One region of the Paraburkholderia sp. GV068 genome, then DNA from elsewhere that is predicted to be linked to it. Evidence: predicted binding sites of a transcription regulator. Region 1 holds the regulator's gene; the other holds the start of a gene.
The links. The regulator HrcA, encoded in region 1, represses chaperone genes, less so after heat shock. The targets are predictions, from matches to a motif close to TTAGCACTCNNNNNNNNNGAGTGCTAA.
Positions count from the first base shown of each region.

Region 2: a site for HrcA is predicted at 4,005-4,031, ahead of C8K18_RS03310 (co-chaperone GroES). Genes of this name have one in related genera too.

Region 1 covers NZ_QBUB01000003.1:445,246-452,723, forward strand. The annotation lists gene C8K18_RS33255 (hypothetical protein) at 212-373, shown strand; gene C8K18_RS09570 (RNA-binding S4 domain-containing protein) at 345-752, opposite strand; gene hemH (ferrochelatase) at 762-1,832, opposite strand; gene hrcA (heat-inducible transcriptional repressor HrcA) at 2,026-3,045, opposite strand; gene C8K18_RS09585 (NAD kinase) at 3,364-4,266, shown strand; gene recN (DNA repair protein RecN) at 4,345-6,015, shown strand; gene glnE (bifunctional [glutamate--ammonia ligase]-adenylyl-L-tyrosine phosphorylase/[glutamate--ammonia-ligase] adenylyltransferase) at 6,152-7,478, opposite strand, start outside.
Region 2 covers NZ_QBUB01000001.1:725,359-732,836, forward strand. The annotation lists gene C8K18_RS03290 (ABC transporter substrate-binding protein) at 1-276, shown strand, start outside; gene C8K18_RS03295 (amino acid ABC transporter permease) at 368-1,108, shown strand; gene C8K18_RS03300 (amino acid ABC transporter permease) at 1,105-1,869, shown strand; gene groL (chaperonin GroEL) at 2,032-3,672, opposite strand; gene C8K18_RS03310 (co-chaperone GroES) at 3,691-3,981, opposite strand; gene C8K18_RS03315 (sugar ABC transporter ATP-binding protein) at 4,282-5,778, shown strand; gene C8K18_RS03320 (ABC transporter permease) at 5,775-6,854, shown strand; gene C8K18_RS03325 (ABC transporter permease) at 6,845-7,478, opposite strand, start outside.

The DNA of each region.
Region 1 (7,478 bases):
CAGAGCGGGCGCCGCTGGCGGAAACGCGCGGTTACAACCATTAGCGCGGCGCAATCAGATTCAGATTGAGCGCGAACAGCAAGTGACCTATGCTCCAGTAACGCAGCGGAAAAACCTCGTTAACCCTAATCTGACGTAATCCTTTCCGCCCTCTTGCAATTTCCACCCGGCTAGCTCGTTTCTTTGCTGCAACATCCCATAAGGGGGTACCGTGAAACTGACCTTTGCAATCTCGGTGGTCGCACTGGTACTCGTTGCGGGCACCACGACCATCTGTATGTCCGGGGCGGTCAACGACCACACCACCGAATACGGCGGCGTGAACGCGACCATGGAACAGCTGTTCAATCCCCACCTGAAAATCTGTCGATAGTGCGGCGGTCGCGCTTGGTCGGGCGGCCATGCAATGCCTCGGCCGGCTCGCGATAAGTTTTGCGGCGCTCCTGCTCGGCCTTGCGTTTTTCGCGGCTTTCGTCGGTCTCGGCGTAGAGCGTCTGCGCGACGGTCGCCGGACCGCGCACCTCGCACACGCCCAGCACCTGCACCTGCCACACGAAGCGCTCGATCTCGATCTCGACCAGGTCGCCGACCCGCACGTCCTTGGCGGGCTTCACATTGGCCCCGCCGATGCGCACGCGGCCTTTCTCGACAGCATCCGCCGCGAGCGAACGCGTCTTGAAGAAGCGCGCCGCCCAAAGCCATTTGTCGATGCGCAGTTTCGCGCCCGGTTCGGTTGAAATCCTGTAGTTCATGAAGTCTCGTCAAGCCGCTGTGTTATGCGGCACGGGTACTGCCTGCACCGGCCAGCCTTGCAGATTCTGCGCGACGATTTCGCCGAGCGCGGCGATCCATGCCTGCGACGCGTTCACACACGGAATGCGGTGAAATTCCTTGCCGCCCGCATGCAGGAATTCGTCGCGCACTTCCATGCCGATTTCTTCGATCGTCTCCAGGCAGTCGGCCGTGAAGCCCGGACAAAACACATCAGCACGCCGCACGCCTGCCGCGCCGAGTTCCTTCAACGTGGGCGCCGTGTAGGGCTGCAGCCACTCGGCCTTGCCGAAGCGCGACTGGAAGGTGATGCGGCATTCCACCGACGTCAGGCCAAGCGCCTGCATCAGCAACGCGCCGGTTGTCTGACACTGCTCGTGATACGGATCGCCGAGATCCAGCGTGCGTTTGGGCACGCCATGAAAGCTCAACACGAGTTTGTCGCCCGCCGCGAAATCCGGCTGGCCATGAAGATGCCAGTAGTGACGCACCTGCGCCGCGAGCGCCGCGATATATGCCGGATGATCGGCGTATTGACGCACCGTGCGGATCTCCGGCTGATTGCGCATGCGCTTCATCGCGGAGAAGGCGTCGTCGAAAGCGGTCGCCGTGGTCGACGACGAATACTGCGGATACATCGGCACGAGCAGCACCCGCTCGGCGCCCGCGAGCTTGAGCTGATTCAGCATCGCCGGAATGCCCGGCGTGCCGTAACGCATCGCGTATTCGACGAGCACCGTGTAGTCGTTCAACTGCAGCAGATGGCGCAACGCTTCCACCTGCTTTTCCGTATAGACGCGCAGCGGCGAGCCTTCGGGCATCCAGACGGCCGCATATTTCTTCGCGGACGCGCGGCCTCTGAACGGCAGGATCAGCAACCGCAGAATGATCTGCCACAGCAGCGCCGGAATCTCGACCACGCGAGGGTCGGACAGGAACTGCGCGAGATAGCGGCGAACCGCCCGCGGAGTTGGCGCGTCGGGCGTGCCGAGGTTAATCAGCAGCACGGCAACACGGTGCGACGTGGCGTTCTGCGAAGGCCGCTCGAGGTCGAAGCGCATAGGCTATAGCCGGATAACCGCAGTGAGCGGAGGGTTGAACAGGTGAGATTCATTATAGCGGTGCGCCCTATGGCGGCGGCCTTCGTGGCCGCGCGCCCCAGGCGCCCCTGGCCGTTCGGCTAATTGGCAAGCGGCGCGCGCTCGCGCATGATGTGCCGCATCGACCGCCGCGGCGTTGACCGCTACTGCTGACTTACTGCTGACTTAGCGTGAGCGAAAGCAGTCTTGCCGTGATGTCCACAATCGGGATGACGCGGTTGTACGCCATCCGCGTCGGGCCGATCACGCCGAGCGTGCCGACGATCTTGCCGTTCACCTCGTAGGGCGCGGTGACGACGCTCATTTCCTCGATAGGCACGAGGTTGGACTCGCCACCTATGAAGATCTGCACGCCGGCCGCATGACTCGACACATCCAGCAACTGAAGGAGACTGGTCTTTTGGTCGAACACATCGAACAGCTTGCGCAGGCGCGCCATGTCCGAGGAAAGATCGGCTACTTCGAGCAGATTGCGCTCGCCCGAAATCAGCACGGTCTCGCCGGTGTCGGATTCGTCCGTGCTCGCCGTGACGGCCGCGTGCATGAGCGTGGTCATGTCGCCGCGCAACTGGTCGATTTCTTCGCGCAGGCGGCGGCGCACTTCGTCGAAAGACAGGCCGGCGAAGTGCGCGTTGATGTAGTTCGAAGCCTCCACGAGCTCGGACGGCGAAAAGTCGCGCTGGGTCGCCATCATGCGGTTTTGCACGTCGCCTTCGGGCGTCACGATGATGAGCAGAATGCGCTTGTCCGACAGCCGCATGAACTCGATCTGCTTGAACACGTGACTGCGCCGCGGCGTCAGCACGACACCGGCGAACTGCGACAGATTCGAGAGCACGCTCGCCGCGGCCGCGACGATTTTCTGCGGCTCGCCTGCCTGCAGCGTAGTCTTGACCGTGCGGGTGACGGCTTCTTCGTCCGCGGCGGATTCGACCGTGAGCATGGTGTCGACGAACAGCCGGTAGCCGCGCGGCGTAGGAATGCGTCCCGCCGAAGTATGCGGACTGATGACGAGCCCGAGATCCTCGAGATCCGACATGACGTTGCGGATGGTTGCCGGGCTCAACTCCAGGCCCGAATAGCGCGACAACGTGCGCGAGCCGACCGGCTGACCTTCGGCAATGTAGCGCTCGATCAGCGTTTTCAGGAGGGTTTGTGCGCGAGGATCTAGCATGACGAAAAATTTTAGCTCAATGAGGCGACTACCGCGAGCGCCGACGGCGCCCATCACCGGCGAATTTCCCGCCGCCCGCCGGGACCGCGCCTTGCGCTCGTTCCAGCACAACGTGCCGCATTGTGTCGGGCGTGCCGCCGGCCCCGTTGCCGACGGTCCGGCCAGCCGCGCGCCGGTGCGGTTTGCGCGGCGCGCATGTCATCAAGGCTTCACCATTCTAACGATAATCCCGCACTGCGCTCACGGCCCGCTGCGAACGGCCGGCCGCCGCGTCCCGGCCCCGTTCTTTTCAGGCCCTACCTATGGTGTAATGCCGGCATGCAAGTAACCAGCCAGTTCAAGACTGTCGCGCTCGTCGGGCGCAACAATACGCCGGGCATCCGCGACCCGCTGACCGCGCTCGCCACGTGCATCGCGAAGCGCGGCTTCGAAGTCGTTTTCGAAGCCGACACCGCGGCCGAAATCGGCGTGACCGACTATCCGGCGCTGCGGCCGGCCGAAATCGGCGCGCGCGCCGACGTGGCTGTCGTGCTCGGCGGCGACGGCACGATGCTCGGCATCGGCCGGCAACTGGCGCCGTACCGCACGCCGCTCATCGGCATCAATCACGGGCGGCTGGGCTTCATTACCGACATCCCGATCTCCGACATGAGCGTGACCGTGCCGCAAATGCTGGCGGGCAACTTCGAGCGCGAGGAACGGGTGCTGCTCGAAGCGCGCATCATGCGCCAGGGCAATCCGATCTATCACGCGCTCGCGTTCAATGACGTCGTGGTCAATCGCAGCGGCTTTTCGGGCATGGCGGAGCTGCATGTGTCGGTGGATGGCCGCTTCATGTACAACCAGCGTTCGGACGGACTGATCGTCGCCACGCCGACCGGCTCGACGGCGTACGCGCTGTCGTCGCAAGGGCCGATTCTGCATCCGCAACTGCAGGGCATCGTGCTCGTGCCGATCGCGCCGCATGCGCTGTCGAACCGGCCGATCGTGCTGCCGGACGATTCCAAGGTCAGCATCCAGATCGTTTCGGGGCGCGAGGTGAACGTCAATTTCGACATGCAGTCGTTCACGTCGCTGGAACTCGGCGACTCAATCGAAGTGCGCCGCTCGCGTCATACGGTGCCGATGCTGCATCCGGTCGGCTACAGCTATTTCGCGACGCTGCGCAAGAAGCTGCACTGGAACGAATACCCGTCGCACGAGGAAGATCCCAAGCCGTGACCGGCGCGGACGCCGGACCGCAAGCGCGCAGTTCGTAAAACCCGATACCAAGCTCACCGACAAGCACAAACGACTTCCATGCTTCGCCACCTCTCGATACGCGACTTCGTCATCGTCGCCGCGCTCGACCTCGAATTCGACAGCGGCTTTACCGTTTTCTCCGGCGAAACCGGCGCCGGCAAGTCGATCCTGATCGACGCGCTGGCGCTCGCGCTGGGTGCGCGCGCCGACGCGAACGTCGTGCGGACGGGCGAGACCCGCGCCGACATCACCGCCGAATTCGACACGCACGCGCAAGTGGACCAGTGGCTCGACGAGCAGGCGTTGAGCGCGGCCGCGGCGGACGGCCAGCACGGCGGCACTGTTATGCTGCGCCGCGTGGTGGATGCGAACGGCCGCTCGCGCGCGTTCATCAACGGCACAGCGGCGACGCTCGCGCAACTGCGCGAAGTCGGCGAAATGCTGGTGGATATTCACGGCCAGCACGCGCATCAATTGCTGATGCGGCCCGACGCGCAGCGCGAGCTGTTCGACACGCATGCAGGGCTGACCGAGCTGTCCGCGAGCGTCACGCGCGCGTGGCGCGCCTGGCGCGAGAAGGTGCAGGCGGTCGAGCACGCGCAAACCCGCGACCGCGAATTGCAACTGGAACGCGAGCGTCTGGCATGGCAGCTTGCCGAGCTGGACAAGCTCGCGCCGCAGCCGGGCGAATGGGAAGAAGTCAACGCGGAGCATCGGCGGCTGTCGCATTCGGCGAATCTGATCGACGGTGTGCAAGGCGCGCTGAATGCGCTCTCCGAATCGGACGAGGCAATGATCACGCACCTGGCGTCGATCGTCTCGAAGGTGCGCGACCTTGCCGATATCGACCCGGCCTTGAACGACGTGCTGGCCGCGCTCGAACCCGCCGAGATCCAGCTTCAGGAAGCCGCGTATTCATTGAGCCATTACGCGCAAAAGCTGGAACTCGACCCGGACCGGCTCGCACAAGTCGAAAAGCGCCTCGACGCATTGCACTCGGCGGCGCGCAAGTTCCGTTTGCAGCCCGAAACGCTGCCCGAGGAACACGAGACGCGCCGCGCGCAGCTTGCCGCGCTCGACGCCGCCGCGGATCTCGACAGCCTGCACGCCGCCGAAGCCAAAGCGCGCGAGGACTTCCTCGCCGAAGCAAAGAAGCTCTCGAAGGCGCGCGCCAAGGCCGGCAAAGCGCTCGGCGCCGCGGTCACCACAGGCATGCAGGAACTGTCGATGAAAGGCGGCAGCTTCGAGGTCGCGCTCGTGCCGTTACCCGAAGGCGGCGCGCATGGCCTGGAGCAGGTCGAGTTCCGCGTCGCGGGTCATGCGGGCGTGCCGCTGCGGCCGCTCGCGAAGGTCGCGTCGGGCGGCGAACTCGCGCGTATCAGCCTTGCGCTCGCCGTGATCGCGAGTGCCGCGAGCCCGACGCCCACACTGATCTTCGACGAAGTGGATACTGGAATCGGCGGCGGCGTCGCCGAAGTGGTCGGACGGCTGTTGCATCAACTCGGCGAAGCGCGCCAGGTGCTTTGCGTCACGCACTTGCCGCAGGTCGCCGCGCGTGGCGATCATCATTTCCAGGTGGCGAAAGCCGGCAACGGCAAGGGCGGTACGGTGAGCAGCGTCGTTTCGCTCGACAAGGCGAGCCGCGTCGAAGAAGTCGCGCGCATGCTCGGCGGCCTGGAGATCACGCCGACCACGCGCAAGCACGCGAAGGAAATGCTGGCGGCGTAGGTGGGGGTTGAGGGCGGCGGTCGGGCTCCGGGCCGTCGCTGGCCGTTGCAGGCCGTTGGCTCCGGTCGCCGCTGGCCGTCAGTCGACCGCAGCGACCCGTCGCCCGTTACCCGCCCCCATCCTCAAAAATCCCACCTCACCCTCGCCCAAACACCCGCTCCCAAAGCCCAAGCACCGCATCTCTCTCGGCCGCGACCAACCCCGGTTCCACCCGCGCCTTCTCCATCCCATCAAGCCGCAGCTTGTGCTGCAGCTTCCGGTACGTGCGATAAGCGGCGCCGACCGTCTCAGCTTCCGCCTCGCTCATCAGCCCAAGACGCGACACCTCGCGCAACAGCGCAATGTTGCCCGTATTGCGGATCAGCTCGGGATCGCGCGCCGCATGCAACAGCACCCAATACTGCACGGTGAACTCGATATCGACCATCCCGCCGCGATCGTGCTTGAGATCGAACAGCGTCGTGTGGTTCGGATGCCCGGCGGCGACGCGCTCGCGCATCTCCACGATTTCGTCCGCAAGCTGCGCGGCGTCGCGCGGCGTCGTCAGCACCTGTTCGCGGATCGCCTCGAACTGCGCGCCGATCTGCGCGTCGCCCGCGCAGTAGCGCGCGCGAGTCAGCGCCTGGTGCTCCCACACCCACGCGGTGTTGGCCGCGTCGCCCTCGCGCAACTGATAACGGCGGAACGCGTCGAGATCGGTAACGAGCAGGCCCGACTCGCCGTTCGGCCGCAAGCGCAGATCGACGTCGAACAAGGTGCCCGCGCCGGTCGCGGTCGTCAGCCACGTAATCAGGCGGCGCGTGTAGGTGGAGTAGATATCCGAAGCGGCATCGTCGGGATCGTCGTAGAGAAAGATCACGTCGAGGTCCGATGCATAACCCAACTCCTTGCCGCCCAGCTTGCCGTAAGCGATCACCGCGAATCGCGGCGCGTCGCGGTGGCGCTTCGGCAACTGCTTCCAGACGGCTTCGAGCGTGACGTCGAGCACGGCATCGGCGAGTTCGGACAGACGGTCGCTCACATGCTCGACGCTCAGCTTGCCCGCGAGGTCGATCAGCAGAATACGGAACACCTCGGCCTGGTGCGCGTGGCGCAGCAAGTCCATCTGCTGCTCGACGCCGTCCGCCGCGGCCAGCCGCAAGCGCAGCGTGCGCTTGAACTCGGGCCAGTCGAACGGCGTGTTCAGCGCTTCGTCGTCGAGCAGTTCGTCGAGCAGTTGCGGATGGCGGATCAGATAACCGGCTGCCCAGCGCGACGCGCCCAGCACCGACAACACGCGATGCAGCGCTTGCGGATACTCGGTGAGCAGCGCGAGGTACGCGCCGCGCCGGCCCACGGCTTCGAGCAGATCGAACAGACGCGCGAGCGTGTCGCCGCGCCGCTCGGGCGGCTCGAGCGTGCGCGCGGCTTCGAGCGCGCGCTGCGCGACGATGTCGAAGCGCTGCCGGCTGCGCTCCGCGAGT
Region 2 (7,478 bases), on a different contig from region 1:
CAGGCGATCACGCAGGACGGACCGAAGCTCGTCGCGTTGCTGGCGAAGGTGCCGGACAAGGCGAACTACGAGATCCCGCCGTTCACGATCTCCAACGACTACGAAGGCGTGGGCGTGCCGAAGGGCGAGACGCGCCTGCTGAATGTCGTCAACGACACGCTGAAGGATCTCGAAGCCAAGGGCACGGCCGGCACGATCTACGATACCTGGTTCGGCCCGAAGAGCGCCGCGCCGCTGCCGCGTCTGTTCAGGATCGGCGATCCGCAGAAGAGCTGAACGCCCGTCGCTTGACAGCCGCCCCGACATGGCCCGGTCACGAAACGCGTGACCGGGCCTTCTTGCTGATACAGGACCGCGTTTTCTCCAAATGCATTTGATGAACTTCTGGCTGGGCCCGCGCTATCTCGGCTGGCTCGCGCACGGCTTCCTGATCACGCTGATCCTGTCGGCGTGCGTGAGCGTGTGCGCGACGTTGCTTGGATTCGGGCTGGCAATGGCCCGCATCGCGCAACATCGCGCGGTCGCCACGGCGGCGAAGCTCTACGTACTCGTGTTTCGCAATTCTCCGTTGCTGGTCCAATTGCTGTTCTGGTACTTCGGCGCGGCAATGCTGCTGCCTTCCGCGTGGATGACGTGGCTGAACACGCCGCATGTCCTGAGCGCCGGGCCGTTTGCGCTGCACTGGCCGAGCTTCGAACTGTTCGCCGGCTGGCTCGGGCTGACGTGCTACAGCACGGCCTTTATCGCCGAGGAGTTTCGCGCCGGAATCCGCGGCGTGGGCATCGCGCAATATCAGGCGAGCGCGGCATTGGGCATGACGCGTTACGCGACCTTGCGGCACGTGGTGCTGCCGCAAGCGGTGCGGATCGCCACGCCGCCGCTCGCGGGGCAATACATGAATATCGTGAAGAACTCGTCGCTGACGATGGCGATCGGCGTCGCCGAGTTGTCGTATGCGTCGCGCCAGGTCGACACGGAAAGCTTCCGGACTTTTCAGGCGTTCGGCACGGCAACCGTGCTGTATGTCGGCACCGTCGCGCTAATCGAAACGGCTCTCGTGATCTGGCAGCACACGGGCGTACGCGCGCTGCAACGGGGGCGAGCATGACCGCCCTCGAGTGGCTGCCGACGCTGCGCTATCTGCTGCTCGGTGCGTTTCCCAACGGGCCGCTGGGCGGCGCGGCGCTGACGGTCGTGCTCTCGGTGGTGTCGGCGTTGCTGTCCGCCGTCGTGGGATTGGCGGGCGGCGTGGCGCTCGCGCTGACACGCGGCGGCGCATACGTGGTGCTGCTCGGAATCGTCGCGTTTTTCCGCGCAATTCCGGTGCTGATGCTGATCTTCTGGACCTTCTTCCTGATGCCGACGCTGCTGCATATCGACGTGCCGGGCCTCGTCGCGGTGGTCTGCGCGCTGTCGCTGATCGGCGGCGCGTATCTGTCGCATGCGGTGCATGCGGGGATCGTGTCGGTCGGCGCGGGCCGGCAGCAGGCGGCGCTGTCGCTCGGGCTCACGCGCTGGCAGGCATTGCGTCATGTGGTGCTGCCGCAGGCCGTGCGCATCATGCTGCCGTCATTCGTGAATCAGTGGGTGTCGCTGGTGAAGGACACGTCGCTCGCGTATATCGTCGGCGTGCCGGAATTCACGTTTCTCGCCAATCAGGTCAACAGCCGTCTGATGATTTATCCCGCGCAGATTTTCGTATTCGTCGGGATCGTGTATCTGGTTTTGTGCTCCGCGCTGCAATGGATCGCGTCTCGGGTGTTGTTGCGGGAACGGGCGGTTCACGTGACGCGCATCGATGCGGCAACGGAAATGGAAACCGAGGCCAGTACGGTGCGCGATGAACAACACGGCGTGGCGGTGCGTTGATGCGATGAGTTTGCGCATCGGCTGCGGGCCGTGAGCGGAGAGCAGGCGAGAGCAGAACAGACACAAGCCGGCTCGCGATAAAGCGAATACCGGCCCGTGTCCCTTGCGTTTAACCGCGCGCAGTGCAAGTGCGCGATGCCTTGCGGCAGACGGTACGGGTACTTAGAAATCGAGTCCCGGCCCGCCCGCGCCGGGACCGCCCGGCTGTCCCGCTGCCGGCGCATCCTTCGGCGCTTCATGGACGGTGGCGTCGGTGGTGAGCAGCAGACCCGCGACCGATGCCGCGTTTTGCAGCGCCGTGCGCGTCACCTTGGTCGGATCGAGCACGCCCGATTCCACCAGGTCGCCATACTCGCCGGTCTGTGCGTTGTAGCCGAAATTGCCCGTGCCTTCCGCCACTTTCGCGACGACCACGCTGGCCTCTTCGCCGGCATTCGTCACGATCTGCCGCAGCGGTTCTTCTAGCGCGCGCAGCACGATCTTGATGCCCGCATCCTGATCGGCATTCACGCCCTTGAGCGCACTGATAGCCTGCTTCACGCGAATCAGCGCGACGCCGCCGCCCGGCACGATGCCTTCCTCGACAGCGGCACGCGTTGCATGCAGCGCGTCGTCGACACGGTCTTTCTTTTCCTTGACCTCGATCTCGGTCGCGCCGCCGACCTTGATGACCGCCACGCCGCCCGCCAGTTTCGCGACCCGTTCCTGCAGTTTCTCGCGGTCGTAGTCCGAACTGGCTTCCTCGATCTGCGTGCGAATCTGCTTCACGCGTGCTTCGATGTTCTTGCTGTCGCCCGCGCCGTCGATGACGGTGGTGTTTTCCTTGCCGACCTCGATCCGCTTGGCCTGACCGAGTTCCGCGAGCGTCGCTTTTTCGAGCGACAGTCCCGTTTCTTCGGCGATCACCTGGCCGCCGGTCAGAATCGCGATGTCTTCGAGCAGCGCCTTGCGGCGATCGCCGAAGCCCGGCGCCTTCACAGCAACCGTCTTCAGAATGCCGCGAATGTTGTTGACCACGAGCGTAGCCAGCGCTTCGCCTTCGACATCTTCCGCGATGATCAGAAGCGGGCGGCCGGCTTTCGCGACCTGTTCGAGAACCGGCAGCAGATCGCGAATGTTCGATACCTTCTTGTCGTGCAGCAGCACGAACGGGTTATCGAGCACGGCCACCTGTTTGTCCTGATCGTTGATGAAATACGGCGACAGGTAGCCACGATCGAATTGCAGACCTTCCACCACGTCGAGTTCATCGTCGAGCGACTTGCCGTCTTCCACGGTGATCACGCCTTCCTTGCCGACACGGTCGATCGCTTCGGCAATCCGCTGGCCGATCGACTCTTCGCCGTTGGCCGAGATCGTCGCGACCTGAGCGATTTCCTTGCTGGTCGTGGTCGGCCTGCTGATCTTCTTGAGCTCGTCGATCGCGGCGATCACGGCCTTGTCGATGCCGCGCTTCAGGTCCAGTGGATTGAGGCCCGCCGCCACATACTTCTGTCCTTCACGCACGATGGCTTGCGCGAGCACGGTCGCGGTGGTGGTGCCGTCGCCGGCGGCGTCGCTGGTGCGCGAGGCGACTTCCTTCACGAGCTGCGCGCCGATGTTCTGCACGCGATCGGGCAACTCGATTTCCTTGGCGACGGAGACGCCGTCCTTGGTCACGATGGGCGAACCGAAGCTGCGTTCGAGCACAACATTGCGGCCCTTCGGACCGAGCGTGACCTTGACCGCGTTGGCCAGAATGTTGACACCTTCCACGAGTTTCGAGCGGGCGACGTCGCTGAAAATGATTTCTTTTGCTGCCATGATTTGACGCTCCGTTCGTTATTGAGTGACCACTGCCACGACATCTTCTTCGCGCAGCACGAGCAGTTCGTTGCCGTCGACTTTGACCGACTGTCCCGCATATTTGCCGAACAGCACGCGCTCGCCGACCTTGAGGTCAGGTTCGACGCGCTTGCCGTCGCTATCGCGCTTGCCCGGACCAATGGCGATAACTTCGCCCTGATCGGGTTTTTCGGCAGCGCTTTCAGGAATCACGATGCCCGAAGCGGTTTTGGTTTCCTGGTCGAGACGCTTGACGATCAGGCGGTCATGCAAAGGACGTAGGCTCATGGTTCGATATCCGCGTGTGAGTTTTGGCACTCGTCGTTGGTGAGTGCTGACCGGAATCGAGTATAGAAAGAAGAGCGCGCGTTGCTCCAATAAGCGATTCATCGAAGGTTATGCGCGTTTGGCATTTGGGTGGAGGCTAGTCGCCCGTTGCTTGCCGTTCGGTCTCCGGGCCGATATCGGGCCAGGGAAGAGAAAGCGGCCACACTATCGATATGAGCAACGCTTCGTTGGCCGGCTGATATCCGCTAGCTACGATGGTCGGTCATTCGCTACGAGCGCAGTCACGCTGCGCGCTCTTCGATGGCCGTTCCCATTCTGACCGTCGCCGCCGTTTCGAAACGCTTCGGCCCCACGCTGGCGCTCGATTCCGTCGACTTCTCGATCAGCGCCGGTGAAGTCGTCGCGCTGATGGGCGCCAACGGCGCGGGCAAATCCACACTGGTCAAAATCTTGAGTGGGGTTTATCGCCCCGACGGCGGCAATCTGAGCTTGCGTGGCGAGCCGTTCCAGCCCGCGTCGCCGCATCACGCGAAACAGCTCGGCATTGCCACCGTCCACCAGTCCATTGCTGATGCGGTGGTGCCGACGCTTTCCATAGCGGACAACCTGTTGCTCGACCGCCTGTGCGATCCGGCCTCGCCGTGGCGCGCGCCGCCGGCAGCGCGCATTCGTGACGCAGCGCCGTTGGCCGCGCGGGTAGGGCTGGACGCCGATCTGGCTGCGCCCTTGGCGTCGCTGTCGCTCGCCGCGCAGCAGCTCGTGACGCTGGCGCGTGCTTTGGCTACGCGACCGGCGCTGCTGATTCTCGATGAACCCACGGCCAGTCTGTCCGAGCCGGAGGCCGAGCGTCTCTTTGCGTTGCTCGAGCGCTTGCGCGATGAAGGTGTTGCGATTCTGCTGGTATCGCATCGGCTCGGCGACCTGCGTCGTATTGCGCAGCGCGTGACGATTGTGCGCGACGGCCGCATCGTCTCCGACTTGCGCGCGCCGATCGATTTCAACGCCGCAGTGGAAACGATGATCGGCCGCAAACTGCGCAGCGATCGCAACGCGGCTGTGTCCACTCAAGCTGCTCTTTCCGCTCAGAAGCCCTGCTTCAGCGTGCGCGATCTGCAATTGACGCCCGGCAGCGTCCCTTTCGATCTCGACGTGCAGCAAGGCGAAATCGTCGCGATCGCCGGGCCGGTCGGCGGGGGCAAGTCGCGTTTTGCACGGGCCATTTTTGGCGCGATCCGCACAGCGTCCGGCACGATGACGCTCGACGGCAAGCCGTGGCGTCCGGGCTCACCTGCCGACGCAATCCGCGCCGGTGTCTTCCTCGCGGGCGAAGACCGTTGGCGTACGTCGCTGTTTCCGGACAGCGTACCGTTCGCGTCGATCGCGGGCACGCTCAGCTTTCCGTTTCTCACGCGCTGGTTCAGGCGGGGCGTGGTCAATCGCGGCCGCGAACAGCGCGCGGCGGCCGACGCAATCGACAACTTCGGGATTCGCTGCACGGGTCCGGATGACCGGCTCACGCGTCTATCAGGCGGCAATCAGCAGAAAGTCGTGCTCGCGCGCTGGCATGCGCAGCCCGCGCGTTTGCTGCTGCTCGACGAACCGTTTCAGGGCGTCGATGCGGGCGCACGAGCCGATATCGTCGATACGTTGCGGCGTCACGCCGGCCAACGCGCCACGCTCGTTTTCGTCAGCGATCTCGAGGAGGCGCTCGAGATCGCCGATCGCGTCGTCCGTTTCGATCGGGCCACGCTCGAGCCTGCCGCCCATTCCGACCTCAATCTCCACACTCACTCATGAAAACCAGCTCTTCGATTGCATCCGAGGCCGTCGATCAAAACGCTCATGCGGCACGAACCCCGGTCGCACGCAAAGGCGGCGCATTGCGCAGCCTGCGAGGCCACCTCGAACGAACCGGCATGCTCCTTGTGCTCGCGCTACTGATCGTCGTCTTTGCGCTCAACCAGCCGGCGTTTCTGAATATCGACAACCTGTTCAGCATTTTGCAGTCGGTGTCGATTGTGGCGCTGCTCGGAATCGGCGTGACCGTGACGCTTGCGGCGGGCGGTTTCGATCTGTCGGTGGGCAGCGTGGCCGCATCGGCGCAGATGGCGGCGAGCTATGTGTTGATCGTCTGGCACGGCAATACGCTCGCGGCGGTCGCCGCATGCCTCGTCCTCGGCGTGCTGGCGGGTCTCTTCAACGGCCTGCTGATTACGCGCCTGCGCGTGCCGGATCAGCTTGCCACGCTCGGCACGCTGTTTCTGCTGGCCGGCTTGCAATTGATACCCACAGGTGGCCGTTCGCTCGCCACGGGTACGATCCTGCCCGACGGCACGGAAACGACCGGCGTATTCCCCGATGCGTTCCTGGCGCTCGGACGTCTGCGTCTATTCGACGTCGTGCCGTTGCCGGTGATCGTGCTTGCCGTGTTGACGGTGGTGGCTTGCGTGCTGATGGAAAGCACGCGCTGGGGCCGCGTCATTTACGCAATCGGCGGCAACGAGACGGCGGCGCGTCTGGCTGGTGCACCGACTGCGCGCTACCGGATTGCCGCGTATGTCGTGTCGGGCGCGATTGCTTCGCTGGGCGGCGTGCTGATTGCAGCGCGCGTCGGCCGTGGCGATGTCAGCGCGGGCCATTCGATGCTGCTCGATGCCGTCGCGGCATCGCTGGTCGGATACGCGGTGTGGGGCGCCAAGCGGCCGAACGTGTTCGGCACGGTCGTCGGCGCGGTGTTCGTCGGTGTGTTGTTGAACGGCTTGACGATGCTCAACGCGCCGTACTACATGCAGGATTTCATCAAGGGTGTGCTGCTGGTCGGCGCGTTGGCATTTACGTTTAGCGTGGGACGTGGCGCGGAATCTCACGCATAACGGGCGCGGCGCTGAGCGAAGCTGACGGCCAGCACGGCGAAGATCAATGCGCCGGTCGCCACTTGTTGCCAGTAGAAATTCCAGCCGATCAGCAAGAGTCCGTTTGCGACCAGACTGAGCAGCAGCACGCCAAGCAAGGTGCCGACGACGCCAGGACGGCGCGTCGGCGACAACGTGGTGCCGATAAACGTCGCACCGATCGCATTGAGCAGATAACCGTTGCCGGCCTGCGGAACGTACGCTTTGACGGTGGACGAAAGCAGCAGTCCCACGACGCCATAAATCAACGCGCTGGCGATAAAAGTCACTGCCGTGATCGTCGCCACCGGCAGCCCCGAATAGCGTGCAACGCCAGGTTGCGCGCCAAGCGCCGTGATTGCCCTGCCGAACGCGGAGCGCGAAAGCGTGATGTGTACGATAAGCGCCAATGCAGCCACGATCCATAACGGCACCGGCAGCCCGGCTACGGCGCCATGCGCGAGCGCACTGAATAGCGGCGGCAACGCCATATTCAACAGATACACGGGCTGTCCGCCATCGGTCGCGAGTTGTTGCACGGTTTGTCCGATGAACAACGTGCCGAGCGTCGCGAGAAACGGTGCGATGCCGAGTCTGCCGATCAGC